Regions from separate parts of the Zobellella denitrificans genome, predicted to be linked through region 2. Evidence: predicted binding sites of a transcription regulator. Region 2 holds the regulator's gene; each other region holds the start of a gene.

Region 1 (4,987 bases), 2.0 Mb from region 2:
ACTCGGTGTTTTCACCAAGTTGAAACAACCAATGCAGGTGATCTGGCATCAGCACCCAGGCGACAGACATCATCAATTGCTCCTGGTGCAGCCGCTTCATGTCTTGCACCACGATACGAGCATGTTCAAAGGAGCCGAACCAGGGCCTTCGCCGGTGGGTGCAAATGGTGATGTGGTAGCAATAGCCGGGTAGAGAGCAACGGCCTGCCAACAGTTTGTCTCTGGTCATGGTGAAGCAGGGAGATGGCGATGACATTCTCGGTTTTGGAAAGGGTAGTCGACACGGCGAGAGAACGGGAAGCGGACCCGACGGACGGATCGCCAGTAGGGTCGAATTTATTCGACCAAACCACGGCGCCGGTGGTGGAAAGGTCCACTGAAGTGGACCCTTACGGATGAAGGTGTCTGTAGGGTCGAATTTATTCGACCGAACCACGGCGCCTGTGGCGGGATTGGTCCGTTGAAATGGACCCTACGGATGAAGGTGTCTGTAGGGTCGAATTTATTCGACCAAACCCCGGCGCCGGTGGCGGGATTGGTCCGTTGAAACGGACCCTACGGATGAAGGTGTCTGTAGGGTCGAATTTATTCGACCAAACCACGGCGCCGGTGGTGGAAAGGTCCACTGAAGTGGACCCTTACGGATGAAGGTGTCTGCAGGGTCGACTTCAGTCGACCGAATGGTCCAGACAGGCTTCCACCAGGGCCAGCACCTCCGGGTGCAACAGTTCCCGCTTGGTCAGCAGGGCGTGCAGCCGTTCCTGCCACAGGGCGCCGTCCGGGCCGACCAGCAGCAGCGCCAGCAGGGGCCGGCAGTCCGCCAGAGACAGCCGGCCGGCCTCCGCCAATCCCCAAGCCTGCAACTGAGCCCGGAAATCATCCTGATCGATAAGTTCGGTGATCATCATCGCTCGTTCCTCCGCGGTTTTTGCCCAGCCTAAGCAGCCCCCGTATTACGAGCAAGGGCCTTGCGTCATCGTGTCGCATCCAGAACAGCGATGACGGAAAGAGGCGCCTCCGGATAATCCGGTGTCGTACAGGGGAAATTTTGAACAGCCGTTAGCTGTTGTTATAGGGACCGGTATTTGCTGGTCGCGACCGGTGTTTGCAAAGGGACACGACCAGCCAATACCCATAACAACAGCGGGCAACGGCGTACGAGGACGACAGCGCCATTGCCTTGATTCACTGCAACAGCCCCCAATCCGACGGAGATCTTGTCCTATGTTAGGCAAAGATGGAATTTTGAAAGGAATGAGTCCGGCGGCAACGATCAGCTCCATGGTGATCGTTACCTTGTTTGTATTGGGCGGAGCCCTTTACCCGGACTCCGCCGCCAGCCTGTTCGACACCTTGTCGGGCGGCATTCTCAGCCACTTCAAGTGGTATTACATCGCCATCATCACCCTGATGCTGGTATTTTGCGTGGTGCTGGCCTGCAGCCGCTTCGGCCAGCTGCGCCTGGGCGACGATGACTCCAGGCCGGAATACAGCCTGTTTTCGTGGTTCGCTATGCTGTTCAGCGCCGGCATGGGCATCGGCCTGGTGTTCTGGTCCATCGCCGAGCCCATCTACCACTTCCAGAGCAATCCCTTTATCACGCAGGGGATGACCAGCGAGGCGGCGGAAGTGGCCATGCGCATCACCTACTTCCACTGGGGCCTGCATCCTTGGGCCATCTACGTGGTGGTGGGGCTGGCGCTGGCCTACTTTTCCTACCGCAAGGGGCTGCCGCTGACCATCCGCTCCGCCCTCTATCCGCTGATCGGCAAGCGCATCTACGGCTGGATGGGCCATACCGTTGACGTGCTGGCGGTGTTCGGCACCGTGTTCGGGGTGGCCACCTCCCTCGGCCTGGGCGTGGCCCAGATCAACACCGGCCTCAATCACCTGTTCGGAATGGAGATCAGCACCACCAACCAGCTGCTGCTGATCCTGGTGATCTCCCTGATCGCCACCGCTTCCGTGCTGTCCGGCATCGGCCGCGGGGTGAAGTGGCTGTCTGAGATCAACATCTGGCTGACCGTGGCCATACTGCTGTTCCTGCTGGTGTACGGCCCCACCCGTTACCTGCTGCAAAGCTATGTGCAGGGCATTGGCGACTACCTGGCCCATGTGGTGCCGCTCAGCACCTGGACCGACGCCAGCAAGGACAGCCAGTGGCAGTCCTGGTGGACGGTGTTCTACTGGGGATGGTGGATGTCCTGGTCGCCTTTCGTCGGTATGTTTATTGCCCGTATTTCCAAAGGTCGGACCATCCGCGAGTTTATCTGCGGCGTGCTGCTGGTGCCCACCCTGCTCGGCATGCTGTGGCTGACCCTGTTCGGCGGTACCGCCCTCTACCTTGAACTGACCCACACCGTGACCAATGCCGCCGGCGAGGTGGTCTCGGCCATCGGCCAGGCAGGCATCGTCACCGCCGTGGGCGAAAACGTGACCTCGGCGTTGTACACCACCCTGAGCCTGCTCGACAGCGGCAGCATCGGCTATATGGCCTCCATTCTGGCCACGGTGCTGGTGGCGCTTTACTTCATCACCTCCGCCGACTCCGGCACCCTGGTGGTGACCACCATCCTCTCGCTGGGCGAGGAGCATCCGCCGCGCAGCCAGCGGGTGATGTGGGGCATGTCGGTGGCCGCCGTGGCTGCCATCCTGATGCTGGCGGGCGGGCTCAAGGCGCTGCAGACCGCCGCCATTACCGCCGCCTTCCCCTTCTCGGTGGTGGTGATGGTGATGATGTGGGGCCTGTTCCGCGCCCTGCACCAGGAGCTGCCCGCGCCTCAGCCGGAAACGGTGAAGGTGCCGCCGCTGGGCTGAGACCGGGGCTAACCCGCGCCATAATGCCACTTACCGGGGCAGGGCCGTCGTGCCTTGCCCCATTTTGGTTCCAGGCTGGTCTTTCCAGTTGGTTTTTTGCAAGAAAATCCGCCGAAACATCACGTTACTTTCCGCATAAAAGCCTCTTTCCATGCACTTTTTCTTATGTTTTTTTCCAGCTAAAAAGCTGGCGCGCATATTGCTTTTGATTTTATTGAAACGCCCGTCCTACAAGGGATTCCCGATAGGAGCAGCAGATTTTTCGGAAGCCTTTGGTGGATGGAAATGTTCATTATTCGATATTCGTCACAAGTTTTTTATGAAGTAGTGAAAAAAGATGGATAACAGATGTTGCCACAGCGCCGGCTGTTATATCTTTTTTAAATGCGTGTATTTGGGATGTAAATGACGAAGCCCGTCATCGAGTCGCCATCGTATAAACAGGGATCCCGACTGCCGCCGGGCAGGGACCAGGAGCAAGAGCAATGAGTCAAACACAACGCGTCGGTTTTTTACTGGTTGACAACTTCACCATGATCTCCCTTGCCTCCGCCATCGAGCCCCTGCGCATGGCCAACCAGCTCTCGGGGCAGCCGCTCTACGAGTGGGTGATGCTCACCGAAACCGGCCAGCCGGTGCGGGCCAGCGACAACATCATGGTCACCCCGGATCACGGCATTCACGACTGCGGCCATATCGACATGATGCTGCTGTGCGGCGGGGTAGGGGTGGCCAACGCCCGCAGCCGCAACCTGCGCGCCTGGCTGCAGCAACTGGCCCACCGCCGGATCAAGCTCGGCGCCCTGTGCACCGGCAGCTACCTGCTGGCCGATGCCGGCGTGCTCACCGGCTACCGCTGCACCCTGCACTGGGAATACATGGCCGCCTTCAAGGAAGCCTTTCCGCAGTTGGAAACCAGCAACGCCCTTTACTGCATCGACCGGGATCGCCTGACCAGCAGCGGCGGCACCGTGCCCATGGACATGATGCTGCACCTGATCGAAAAGGAGCACTCCAGCGCACTCAGCACCGCCATCTGCGACATGTTCCTGTGCGAGCGCATCCGCGAAGGCCAGGAAGAGCAGCGCGTGCCCCTGCGCCACCTGGTGGGCTCGGCCCAGCCCAAGCTGGCCGAAGTGGTGGCACTGATGGAAGCCAACCTCGAAGAGCCCATCACCCTGGACGAACTGGCCCACTACGTGGGGCTGTCGCGCCGCCAGGTGGAGCGGCTGTTCCAGCGCCACGTGAAGTGCTCGCCCTCCCGCTATTACCTGAACCTGCGGCTCAAGCGGGCGCGCCAGCTGCTGCGCCAGACCTCCTATTCCATTATCGAAATCGCCACCGCCTGCGGCTTTGTATCCACCCCCCATTTCAGCAAGTGCTACCGGGAGAACTTTGGCGTGCCGCCCCGGGACGACCGCTGCGGCCGCTCCGCGCCCAAGGCCGAGGAAATCGCCCCCGTCATGCCCGAGCTGGAGCTCAACATCCGCCTGGAATCGGCCCGCGGCGAACCCACCTTCGCCTCGGTCACCCTGTAAGGCCGGTTTCCCTTATCAGCTTAAGGCCCCGCGACGGGGCCTTTTTCTATTCCGGTCGAATAAATTCGACCCTACAAACACCTCCATCCGTAGGGTCCGTTTCAACGGACCAATCCCACCACCGGCGCCGGGGTTCGGTCGAATAAATTCGACCCTACAGACACCTCCATCCGTAGGGTCCACTTCAGTGGACCGTCCCGCCATCGGCGCCGGGGTCTGGTCGAATAAATTCGACCCTACAGACACCTCCATCCGTAGGGTCCACTTCAGTGGACCGGCCCGCCATCGGCGCCGGGGTCTGGTCGAATAAATTCGACCCTACAGACACCTCCATCCGTAGGGTCCACTTCAGTGGACCGTCCCGCCATCGGCGCCGGGGTCTGGTCGAATAAATTCGACCCTACAGACACCTCCATCCGTAGGGTCCACTTCAGTGGACCGTCCCGCCATCGGCGCCGGGGTCTGGTCGAATAAATTCGACCCTACAGACACCTCCATCCGTAGGGTCCACTTCAGTGGACCGGCCCGCCATCGGCGCCGGGGTCTGGTCGAATAAATTCGACCCTACGATGACTCTACGGTATCTCGCTCCCCGCTTTCATCCCCCACTTGTCTTTTCCCGACACCGTTTC
Region 2 (4,987 bases):
GCACCAGCTGGATGGCGGCCCGGGCGTGCAGCCCCAGCTTGTTGACGATTTCCAGATCCCGTTCAATTCTCGGCATTGCGTTTTTCCAGTGTTCTGTGTCGAAGTTGCACGCTCTTGCCCATCTGCCGGAATACCCGGGCCAGCTGTTCGGCGAGGAACACCGAGCGGTGCTGGCCGCCGGTACAGCCGATGGCCACGGTGACGTAGCTGCGGTTGTTGCGCTCCAGGTGCGGCATCCAGGTGATCAGCAGGTTTTCTATCTGCCACAGGTATTTCATCACCTCGGGCTGGCCGGCCAGGTAGTCGGCCACCGGCTCGTCGCGGCCGGTGAAGGGGCGAAGCTCGGCAATCCAGTGGGGATTGGGCAGGAAGCGGGCGTCGAACACGAAGTCGGCGTCCTTGGACACCCCGTACTTGTAGCCGAAGGATTCGAACACCCAGTTCAGCTCCTTTTCCTTCTTGCCGAGGATGCGCTCGCGGATGATCTCACTCAGATCGTGGATGCTTAAGGCCGAGGTATCGATGCGCAGATCCGCGTCCGAGGACAGGGGCGCCAGCAGGTGGGTCTCCTCCCGGATGGCCTCATCCAGGGTCAGGCTGTGGCGGGACAGGGGATGCAGCCGGCGAGTGTCGCCGAAACGGCGGATCAGCGCCGCGTTGTCGGCATCGATAAAGATGCTGGAGAGGGAAACGCCTTCCATGGCCCTGACTTCGGCCAGGCAGGCTTCCAGTTTGTCGGGGCTGTCAGGCAGGTTGCGCACGTCGATGCTGACCGCCACCTCGCCCGGCCTGTGCCGGCGCATCTGCACCAGATCCGGCAGCAGTTCGACGGGCAGGTTGTCGACGCAGTAATAGCCCAGGTCCTCGAGTACCCGCAGGGCCACGGTTTTACCCGAGCCGGAGCGACCGCTGACGATCACCAGTTGCATGGCGCTTGTCCTCAGGCGGAGATCATGATCTGATAGAGTTCGTCATCGCTGCCGGCCTGGCGCAACTGCTTGCATACCTGCTTGTTGCTGAGCTTTTCGGCGATCAATGACAGTGTCTTGAGGTGCTGTTTGCACTCCTGCTCGGGGACCAGCAGGGCAAAAACCAGGCCGACCGGCTGGTTGTCGATGGCATCGAACTCCACCGGCTCGGCGAAAGTGAGTAATACGGCGGTCGCCTTGTTGTCATCGCTGATACGGCCGTGGGGAATGGCGATGCCATTGCCGATGCCGGTGCTGCCCATCTTTTCCCGGGCCAGCAGGCAATCGAACAGCTGCTGGCTGCTGATGTTCAGGTGCTGGGCGGCCAGCTCGCTGATGATTTCCAGGGCACGTTTCTTGCTCGTGCAGGGAACTGCACTGCGGGTGCAGTCCCTGCTCAGTATGTCGGCGACTTCCATGGTTATTTTTGCTTGAGCTTCTCTTTGTGTTTGATGATCTGGCGATCCAGCTTGTCGATCAAGCCGTCGATGGCCGCATACATGTCTTCGTGCTGGGAGTTGGCGAAGACTTCGCCGCCGCTGACGTTCAGCTTGGCTTCGGCGATCTGCTGCAGTTTTTCCACGTTGAGGATGACGTGCGCATTGGTAATGTGGTCGAAGTGACGCTCCAGCTTGGAAAATTTGCTGTTCACATAGTCACGCAGTGAGTCTGTGATTTCCACATGGTGTCCAGTCAGGTTTATTTGCATAACGTCTTCCTTCTTGGTCTGCCTTTAAACCAGGCGTTTACGCTGATTGGAAGGGGGGATGGCCAGTGACTCCCTGTACTTGGCGATGGTCCGCCTGGCCACCTGTATCCCCTGTTCGGCCAGCAACTGGGCGATCTTGCTGTCGCTCAGCGGCTTGGCCGGGTTTTCCGCCCCGACCAGTTTCTTGATCAGGGCGCGAATCGCCGTCGAGGAGCACTCCCCGCCGTCGTCGGTTCCCACGTGGCTGGAGAAAAAATACTTCAGCTCGAACACCCCCCGGGGGGTGTGCAGGAACTTCTGGGTGGTCACCCGCGAGATGGTGGACTCGTGCATTTCCACCGCCTCGGCCACATGGTTCAGCACCATGGGCTTCATGGCTTCCTCGCCATACTCAAAGAATGCCTGTTGTTGCTCGACAATACAATTGGCAACCTTGAGCAGGGTCTCATTTCGGCTTTCCAGGCTCTTGAGAAACCACTTGGCGTCCTGCAGGTGGTTGCGGATGAACTGGCCGTCCTCGCTGTTGCGCGGCTGCCGGGCCATGGCGGCATAGGTCTGGTTGAGGCGGACCTTGGGCATGGCCTCGGGGTTGAGCTCCGCCACCCAGGCACCGTTGCGCTTGGTTACCACCACGTCCGGGATCACGTATTCGGAACTGCTCTGGATGACGGTGTGGCCGGGCCTGGGCTCCAGCTGCTGGATCAGCGCCAGCACCTCCTTGAGTTCCTCCTCCTTGAGCCTGGCCTTGCGCTGCAGGGTGCGGTAGTCCCGGTTGCCGAGCAGATCCATATGCTGGTTGATCACCTCCCGGGCCTGCTGCAGCCAGGGGGTCTCGGGCGGGAACTGCTCCAGCTGGATGCGCAGGCATTCCTGGACGTTGCGGGCCGCCACCCCGATGGGATCGAAGTGCTGGATGCGCTTGAGCACCGCTTCCACCTCGTCCGCCTCGATCTCCAGCTCGTCGCCGGCCACCGCCTCCAGGATATCGGGGACGTCTATGGTGAGGTAACCGGCCTCGTCGATGGCATCGATGATGGCCAGGGCGATGGCTTGGTCGGTATCGCTGAAGGGGGTGAGGCGCATCTGCCACAGCAGGTAGTCCTGCAGGGTTTCGGTGGTCTCGCCCTGGTAGACGGTGTCCTCGGCGCCTTCGGGCAGGCCGCCGCCGGCGCCCGGGGAAGCGGTATAAAGCTCCTCCCAGTTGGTGTCCATGGGCAGGTCATCGGACAGCTGGCTCTGCTCCATGGCGGTGTCGGCGGCCAGCTGTTCTTCGTGGCGGGGCTCGGCCACATCGATGCTTTCCGGCTCATCCTGCTCCAGTAACGGATTGCTCTCCAGGGCTTGCTGGATCTCCTGCTGCAGTTCCAGGCTGGAAAGTTGCAGCAGGCGGATCGCCTGCTGCAACTGGGGCGTCATGGTCAGCTGCTGGCCCAAACGTAACTGAAGAGTTGGCTTCATCTTTTAAAAAAGTCCTTCTATATCGACCGCACTGTCATGATGCGGGGCCTGCTCAGAGGCTGAATTGTTCACCCAGATAGACTTTCTTGACCTGCTCGTCGGCGAGGATCTCGGCCGGGGTGCCGGCGGCGATGCGGTGGCCGTGGCTGACGATATAGGCCCGTTCGCACACATCCAGGGTTTCCCGTACATTGTGATCGGTAATTAGCACGCCGAGGCCCCGATCGCGCAGGTGCAGTATGATTTTCTTGATGTCGATCACCGAAATCGGATCCACCCCGGCGAACGGCTCGTCCAGCAGGATGAAGCGGGGGTCGGCCGCCAGGGCCCGGGCGATCTCCACCCGCCGCCGCTCGCCGCCGGACAGGCTCATCCCCAGGCTGTCGCGGATATGGGTAATATTAAACTCTTCCAGCAATTGCTCCATTTTCTCGCCGCGGCCGGCGGCGTCCAGATCCTTGCGGGTTTCCAGCACCGCCATCAGGTTGTCGGCCACGCTCAGGCGACGAAAGATGGAGGCCTCCTGGGGCAGGTAGCCGATGCCGGCCCGGGCCCGCAGGTGCATGGGCTGGAGGCTGATGTCCTGGTCGTCGATGGTGATGCTGCCCGCGTCCCGCTGCACCAGCCCCACTATCATGTAGAAGGAGGTGGTCTTGCCGGCGCCGTTGGGGCCGAGCAGGCCGACGATCTGACCGGTGTTGACGGTCAGGCTGACGTCGGCGACCACCTGGCGTCCCTTGTAGCTTTTCTGCAGGCCCCGTGCTTTCAGTGTCGCCATGGTTCAGTCCTGGCCCTGCTCGTTCAGGTTCTGCAACTGCTCGGGCAGGAAGATGGTGGTCACCCTGTCCTGGCCACCCTGGCTTTCCGCCTCCATCTGCTCCCGGTCGATGTGGTAGCGGATGCGGTAGCCGGTGACGATGTTGTCGTTCTGGGTAAGCTTGGCATCCTGCAGCAGGGTGATGGTGCGGGCGCGGATGTCGTAGTGGATCTCCCGGGCCTCGGCGTGCACCGGCTGGCCGTTGTCCAGGATCTGCTGGTAGGTGGCCGGGCTGCCCTGGGCGGTCATCGACTGCAGGCCCTGTTCGGTGCGGATCACCACCAGGCGGTCGGCACGCACGTCTATGGTGCCCTGCTTGACCACCACCCGGTCGCTGAAGGTGACCTTGTTCTCGGCCAGTTCCACCAGCTGGCGGCCGGCGTCTATGGTCACCGGCTGGCGGAAGTCCGACTCCCTGGCCTCGGCCAGGCCCAGGCCCAGGGCCAGCAGGCCGCCCATGCTAAGGATTGAAGTAAGTTGCCCGGGTTTCATGCAGTAGTTCCACCGTTTGTTGATCAAGGATGCCCAGCAGGCCCTGGCCCTGGGCCTGGTAGTGCGGGCTGCTCAGCTGGACGTCCCGGTTGGAGCGCAGCTGGTTGTTGATGAAGTCCAGTTCCAGGTATTCGGTGGTCAGGGTTTCCACCAGGGCATCCGGAAGCAGCCCCCGGCCGACCACGTTGCCGACCATCACCGCGTTGTCGCCGGTGTTGATGATGCCTTCATCCCCCTGCAACCGCCACTGGGGCTGGCCGTCGGGCGAATAGAGCAAGATAACAGGTTTTTCCATCAGGGTCATGGACAGCGGGTCGTAGTACTCGGCGTAGTCCGCTTCCAGCCCCCGGTAGGGCAGCCCGAGCCGGTTGTACTGGATGCTGGCCAGCCCCCGGGCCACGAAATCCGGCTGGTAATCCTGTTCGCCGAGCGGGCCCGGGCCCGCGGGTCTGAACCACTGCCAGGCGATCAGGGCGGCGAGGAAGAGGCCGCCGAACAGCCAGCTCTGGCGGCTCATAGGCTCATACCCCTGGCGTTGGCCAG
Region 3 (4,987 bases), 1.2 Mb from region 2:
GCTTTCGGCCAGCTCCCGCTCCTGCTCGGCCAGCTCCCGCCTGACCCTGTTGCGCCACCACAGGGTGAAGAGCGCCAGCAACAGCAGGGCCGGCAGGGTCAGCACCAGGGCCAGGTTGAGCGGATTGCGCAGCAGTTCATCCAGCCAGCGGCCGATGCCGGGAGAAGCCGCCGCGGGCGCGGCCCCTTCCCGCGCCATCTTCAGTTCGTTCACTTCCGCCGTCAGCTGACTCAGGCGCTGGCGCAACGCCTGGTTGTTGTCGGCCAGGGCCGCCAGTTGTTCGTTGGACATGGCCACCTGTTCGCGCAGCTCGTCCATCAGCCGAACCTGCAGCCGGGCCAGGGCCATTTCCTCGGCCTGCTCCGGCGCTGGCACAACCGCAGGCCGAGTGGACGGCGTGGCGTCCGCGGGAGCCTGGGGAGTGGCGGCCACCACAGGCGCGGCCACGGTCGGGACAGCCGCCGGGGGTGGCGTGGCCACCGCCGGCGCGGTGGCCGGCCTGGGCTCGCTCAGCACGGTGCCGGCCGGGCGGGCCGGCTCCGCCGGCTTGGCCGCTGCAACCGTGGACGCCGGTGCCGGAGACGCCGGTGCCGGGCGTGGCGCGGCGGCGGGCCGGGGAGTCGCAGCGGTTTCCTGCCTGGGCGCCGTGGCCGCCCGGGTGGCGGTGCGGTTGCCCTGCTGGCTCAGCCGCCGGAATTCGGCCTCCGCTTCGCGTGGCGATCGCTGCTGGGCCTGGGACTGAGTCGGCAACCGCAGGGTGGCTCCCCGCTGCAGGTAGTTGATATTGCCACGCACGAAAGCGTTGGGGTTAAGATGATAGAGCGCCACCATGGTCTGCTGTACCGTGACCGGGGCACGGGTATGGCGGGCGGCGATGGCCCAGAGGGTATCGGTACTGCGGATGGGGCCGTAGCGTCCCGGGGCCGGCGCGGGGGCCGGCTGCGGCTGGACGGACGGCACGGCGGCCGGAGATGTTGCCGGGGCCGGCGCTTCCGTTTCCGGCCCGCGCAGCTCGATATAAAACTCGCCCTGGGCGAAGGACGGCGCGGAGCAGGCCAGCCACAGGGCCAGACCGGAGCTAAGGTGTGGTCTGAGTCGTCTCATTATGTATCCAGTATCCTTTTCCTGACGCTTCACCGGGGCAACCGGCGGGCTTGGCTCGCCATGGCACAAGTGTAGAAAAAAACAGTGCCAATAGGAACTTATCTGTCCAGGTTATGCTGTCTTAGCCTTATCGGCCGCGGTGCCTCAAGCTTTAAACCCCAGGGCGGCGAGGTCGTTGTCAACCCCCAGCAGACGCAGGGAGCCCAGCTCCCGGCGCTGGGGATAGTCCTTGCGCAGCCGGTCGAAGAAACCGGGCTGGCCCAGGGCCCGGCGAAAGGCGAGATCGTCCCGCTCGATATCGTAAACCAGCCGCACCAGGCGTTCGAGCAGCGCTTGCTCCGGCACCTCGGCCAGGGTCACGGCCGCCACCGGGGGAGACGGCAGCAGTTGCCCGGGGGTGACTGCCACCGCCCGCCCCTGCTGGGTGCACAGGGCCTGGTAGAGGGCGAAGGTGCCCCTGACCTTGCCCTCCAGGCTGTAGCCGGCGATATGGGGCGTGGCGAGCAGCACATGGGGTACCAGGGGCGCCAGCACCTCGGGCTCGTGCTCCCACACGTCCATCACCAGGGTCAGGGGCTCAGGTCCCTGTTGGCGCTGCAACAGGGCCCGGTTGTCCCATACGTCCCCCCGGCAGGCGTTGATCAGCACCTGCTCCCCATCCAGACCGGCAATGCGGGCCTCGTCCAGCAGGTGCCAGGTGGGATGTTCGCCATCCCGGACCAGGGGCACGTGGAAACTGACGATATCCGCGCGCAAGGCCTGGTCAAACTCGACAAAAGCCGTCGGATCCCGTTCGGCCAGCAAGGGGTCGCACAACAGTACCTCCATGCCCAGCGCCCGGGCCCGGCCGGCCACCTCGGATCCGGTATTGCCGGCCCCGATCACCGCCAGGGTCTTGCCGGCGAGTTGCCAGCCCTTGTGGACCGCTACCCGCAGCAGGGCCGCCAGCAGATAGTCGCCCACCGCCACCTTGTTGCAGCCCGGCGCACTGGCAAAACCGATGCCGCGGCGGGCCAGCAGGCCGGTGTCCACGTGGTCACAGCCGATGGTGGCCGTGCCCACGAAGGCCAGGCGCCCGGCCTGGGCCAGCAGGGCCTCGTCCACCCGGGTGATGGAGCGTACCAGCAGCACGTCCACGTCCCGCAGCTGCCCGGGACTGATCTCCCGGCCGGGGCAGGTCGTCACCTCGGCCCAGTCGCCAAACAACTCCTGCACGAAGGGCATGTTTTCATCGGCCAGCAATTTCATCGGTTACCTCCTTGAACGGCCAGGCATTGTACCCCGAGTCGCCCCGGGCTTCAGCTGTAATCCGCCCGCGCTTTTGCTAGACTCGCGACTTTGTCGCCATTCACTCCCTCACCTATGACTTTGAAGCTATTCCTTGGCGTGCTGGCCTTGCTGGTCCTGCCCGTCGCCATCGCCAGCCTGGGCTACCACTGGCACTGGCACTGGTTTCCCCTGCTGGATCTGGACGAACTGCCCGCCCTGCTGGCCTACGGCCTGACCCTGTCGGTCGGGGAAACCGGCATTCTTATCACCCTGGTGCTGCTGAGCGCCCTCACCCTGCATCGCTGGCGGCGCCGCCCCGGCCAGTTTCTGGTGTTCTTTCTCTGCCTGATGACCGCCCTGGGCGGCGCCTTCGTCACCAAGACCCTGGCCAAGCAGTACTTCAAGGAGCCCAGGCCCTATGTGCTCTGGCTGGAGGAGCAGGGCAAGATCGACAGCAGCAGTTTCTATGCCCAGCGGGAGGCGATCCGCGAGCAATGGCTGGCCGAGGGCCTGAGCCGGGTGTCCGAGCAGCAGATCCCCCGCTGGCTCAAGCTGCACTGGCAGGAAGAGGTGAACTATTCCTTCCCTTCCGGCCACTCCATCGCGGCCATGACCATCGCGGCCTTCTTCTGCCTGCTGCTGGCCTACCGCCGTGCCTCGCCCTGGCTGGTCACCGCCCTGGCCGGCTGGGCGGTGGCGGTGTGTTACTCCCGCCTGCTGCTGGGCCTGCACTGGCCCGCCGATATCCTGGCCAGCAGCCTGCTCGGCTTTCTGTTCGGCGCCCTGGGCGCCTGGGGCTTTATCCGCTGGGATCGACGGAAACTATAGCGAGGCGTGAAGCGTGAAGCGTGAAGCGTGAAGCGTGAAGCGTGAGCAACAGTGGAGATGCTTCCGATCCCGACGCAACAAAAAAGCGCCCGCGGGCGCTTTTTTACTTGTGTTATCAGAGCCTTCAGCCCTTGTACTTGCTGAACACCAGGCTGGCGTTGGTGCCGCCGAAACCGAAGCTGTTGGACATCACGGTGTCCAGCTCGGCTTCTTGATATTCGGTGACGATGGGCAGGCCCTGGGCCTTCTCGTCCAGCTCGGTGATGTTGATGCTGGGGGCGATAAAGCCGTGCTCCAGCATCAGCAGCGAATACACCGCCTCGTGCACGCCGGCGGCACCCAGGGCGTGGCCGGTCATCGCCTTGGTGGCGGAGATGTAGGGCGCCTGGTCGCCGAACAGGCCGTGGATGGCCTCCAGCTCCTTGACGTCGCCCACCGGGGTGGAGGTGCCGTGGGTGTTGATGTACTGCACCGGCGCCGGCGCCGTGGCCATGGCCTGCTTCATGCAGCGTACCGCGCCCTCGCCGGAGGGAGCCACCATGTCGTAGCCGTCGGAGGTGGCGCCGTAACCGGTGATCTCGGCGTAGATCTTGGCGCCGCGCTTCAAGGCGTGCTCCAGCTCTTCCACCACCAGGATGCCGCCGCCACCGGAGATGACGAAGCCGTCGCGGCCGGCGTCGTAGGTGCGGGAGGCCAGCTCCGGGGTCTCGTTGTACTTGCTGGACAGGGCGCCCATGGCGTCGAACTGCAGCGCCAGGGTCCAGTCCACTTCTTCACCGCCGCCGGCGAAGACGATGTCCTGCTTGCCCATCTGGATTTGTTCCAGGGCGTGGCCGATGCAGTGGGCCGAGGTGGCGCAGGCGGAGCTGATGGAGTAGTTGATGCCCTTGATCTTGAAGGGAGTGGCCAGGCAGGCGGAGGTGGTGGACGACATGGTGCGCGGCACCATGTAGGGGCCGACCCGACGCACGCCTTTCTCGCGCAGGGTGTCGCAGGCCTCGATCTGGTTCTTGGAAGAAGCACCGCCGGAGCCCACCACCAGGCCGGTGCGCTCGTTGGACACCATGGACTCGTCGAGTCCGGCGTCGGCAATGGCCTGCTCCATGGAAAGATAGGCGAAGGCGGCGGCATCGCCCATAAAGCGCATGACCTTGCGATCGATATGCTCGGCCGGGTTCAGTTTGATGTTCCCCCATACCTGGCTGCGCAGCTTGTAGTCCGCGAACTGCTGGGAGAAGCTGATACCGGAGCGGCCCGCCTTGAGGGAAGCCAGGACCTCTTCCTTGTTGTTGCCTATGCTGGACACCACACCGATACCGGTAATGACTGCTCTTCTCATCTATCTTTCCTACTGTCTTGATTTGGCGCCAATTCTAACCACAAAACATGGTCAAACTGGTCTGCTTTCACATAAAATGACCGCTTTTACGGCCCCGGAGGTTCAGTGTCACCCCACATCATCACGACCGCTCGCCTGGACTGGAATGACCAGGGCACGCCGGTCGCCGCCGCGTTCGACGATGTCTACTTTTCCAACGACAACGGCCTGGCCGAAACCCGTTATGTGTTCCTGGGCCAGAACGGCCTGCCCGGACGCTTCGTCGATCACGACCGTGCCCTGTTCGTGGTGGCCGAAACCGGCTTTGGCACCGGCCTCAACTTTCTGGCCACCTGGCAGGCCTTTATCGACTATCGTCGGCAGCATCCGCAAGGTAACGCCCGGCGCCTGCACTTTATCAGCGTGGAAAAATACCCGCTTTCCCACACCGATCTGCGACAGGCCCTG

The links. Region 2 encodes sigma-54, which starts transcription at its own class of promoters, with help from an activator protein. Its sites were predicted from a motif close to TGGCACNGTTTTNGCTT; they were not measured.
Region 1: gbdR (choline metabolism transcriptional regulator GbdR) is a predicted target of sigma-54. The motif match lies at 3,006-3,022, and genes of this name have one in related genera.
Region 3: AN401_RS11090 (FimV/HubP family polar landmark protein) is a predicted target of sigma-54. The motif match lies at 1,178-1,194, and genes of this name have one in related genera.

What each region holds. Positions count from the first base shown of each region.
Region 1 is NZ_CP012621.1:1,542,637-1,547,623, forward strand. Features, by position in the region: gene AN401_RS07425 (REP-associated tyrosine transposase) at 1-256, opposite strand, end outside; gene AN401_RS07430 (hypothetical protein) at 669-908, opposite strand; gene AN401_RS07435 (BCCT family transporter) at 1,225-2,817, shown strand; gene gbdR (choline metabolism transcriptional regulator GbdR) at 3,303-4,355, shown strand.
Region 2 is NZ_CP012621.1:3,521,484-3,526,470, reverse strand. Features, by position in the region: gene AN401_RS16685 (HPr family phosphocarrier protein) at 1-76, opposite strand, end outside; gene rapZ (RNase adapter RapZ) at 63-929, opposite strand; gene ptsN (PTS IIA-like nitrogen regulatory protein PtsN) at 941-1,387, opposite strand; gene hpf (ribosome hibernation promoting factor) at 1,390-1,677, opposite strand; gene AN401_RS16665 (RNA polymerase factor sigma-54) at 1,702-3,135, opposite strand; gene lptB (LPS export ABC transporter ATP-binding protein) at 3,188-3,913, opposite strand; gene lptA (lipopolysaccharide transport periplasmic protein LptA) at 3,917-4,411, opposite strand; gene lptC (LPS export ABC transporter periplasmic protein LptC) at 4,413-4,961, opposite strand; gene kdsC (3-deoxy-manno-octulosonate-8-phosphatase KdsC) at 4,958-4,987, opposite strand, start outside.
Region 3 is NZ_CP012621.1:2,361,787-2,366,773, forward strand. Features, by position in the region: gene AN401_RS11090 (FimV/HubP family polar landmark protein) at 1-1,104, opposite strand, end outside; gene AN401_RS11095 (4-phosphoerythronate dehydrogenase) at 1,249-2,352, opposite strand; gene AN401_RS11100 (phosphatase PAP2 family protein) at 2,467-3,201, shown strand; gene fabB (beta-ketoacyl-ACP synthase I) at 3,326-4,540, opposite strand; gene mnmC (bifunctional tRNA (5-methylaminomethyl-2-thiouridine)(34)-methyltransferase MnmD/FAD-dependent 5-carboxymethylaminomethyl-2-thiouridine(34) oxidoreductase MnmC) at 4,646-4,987, shown strand, end outside.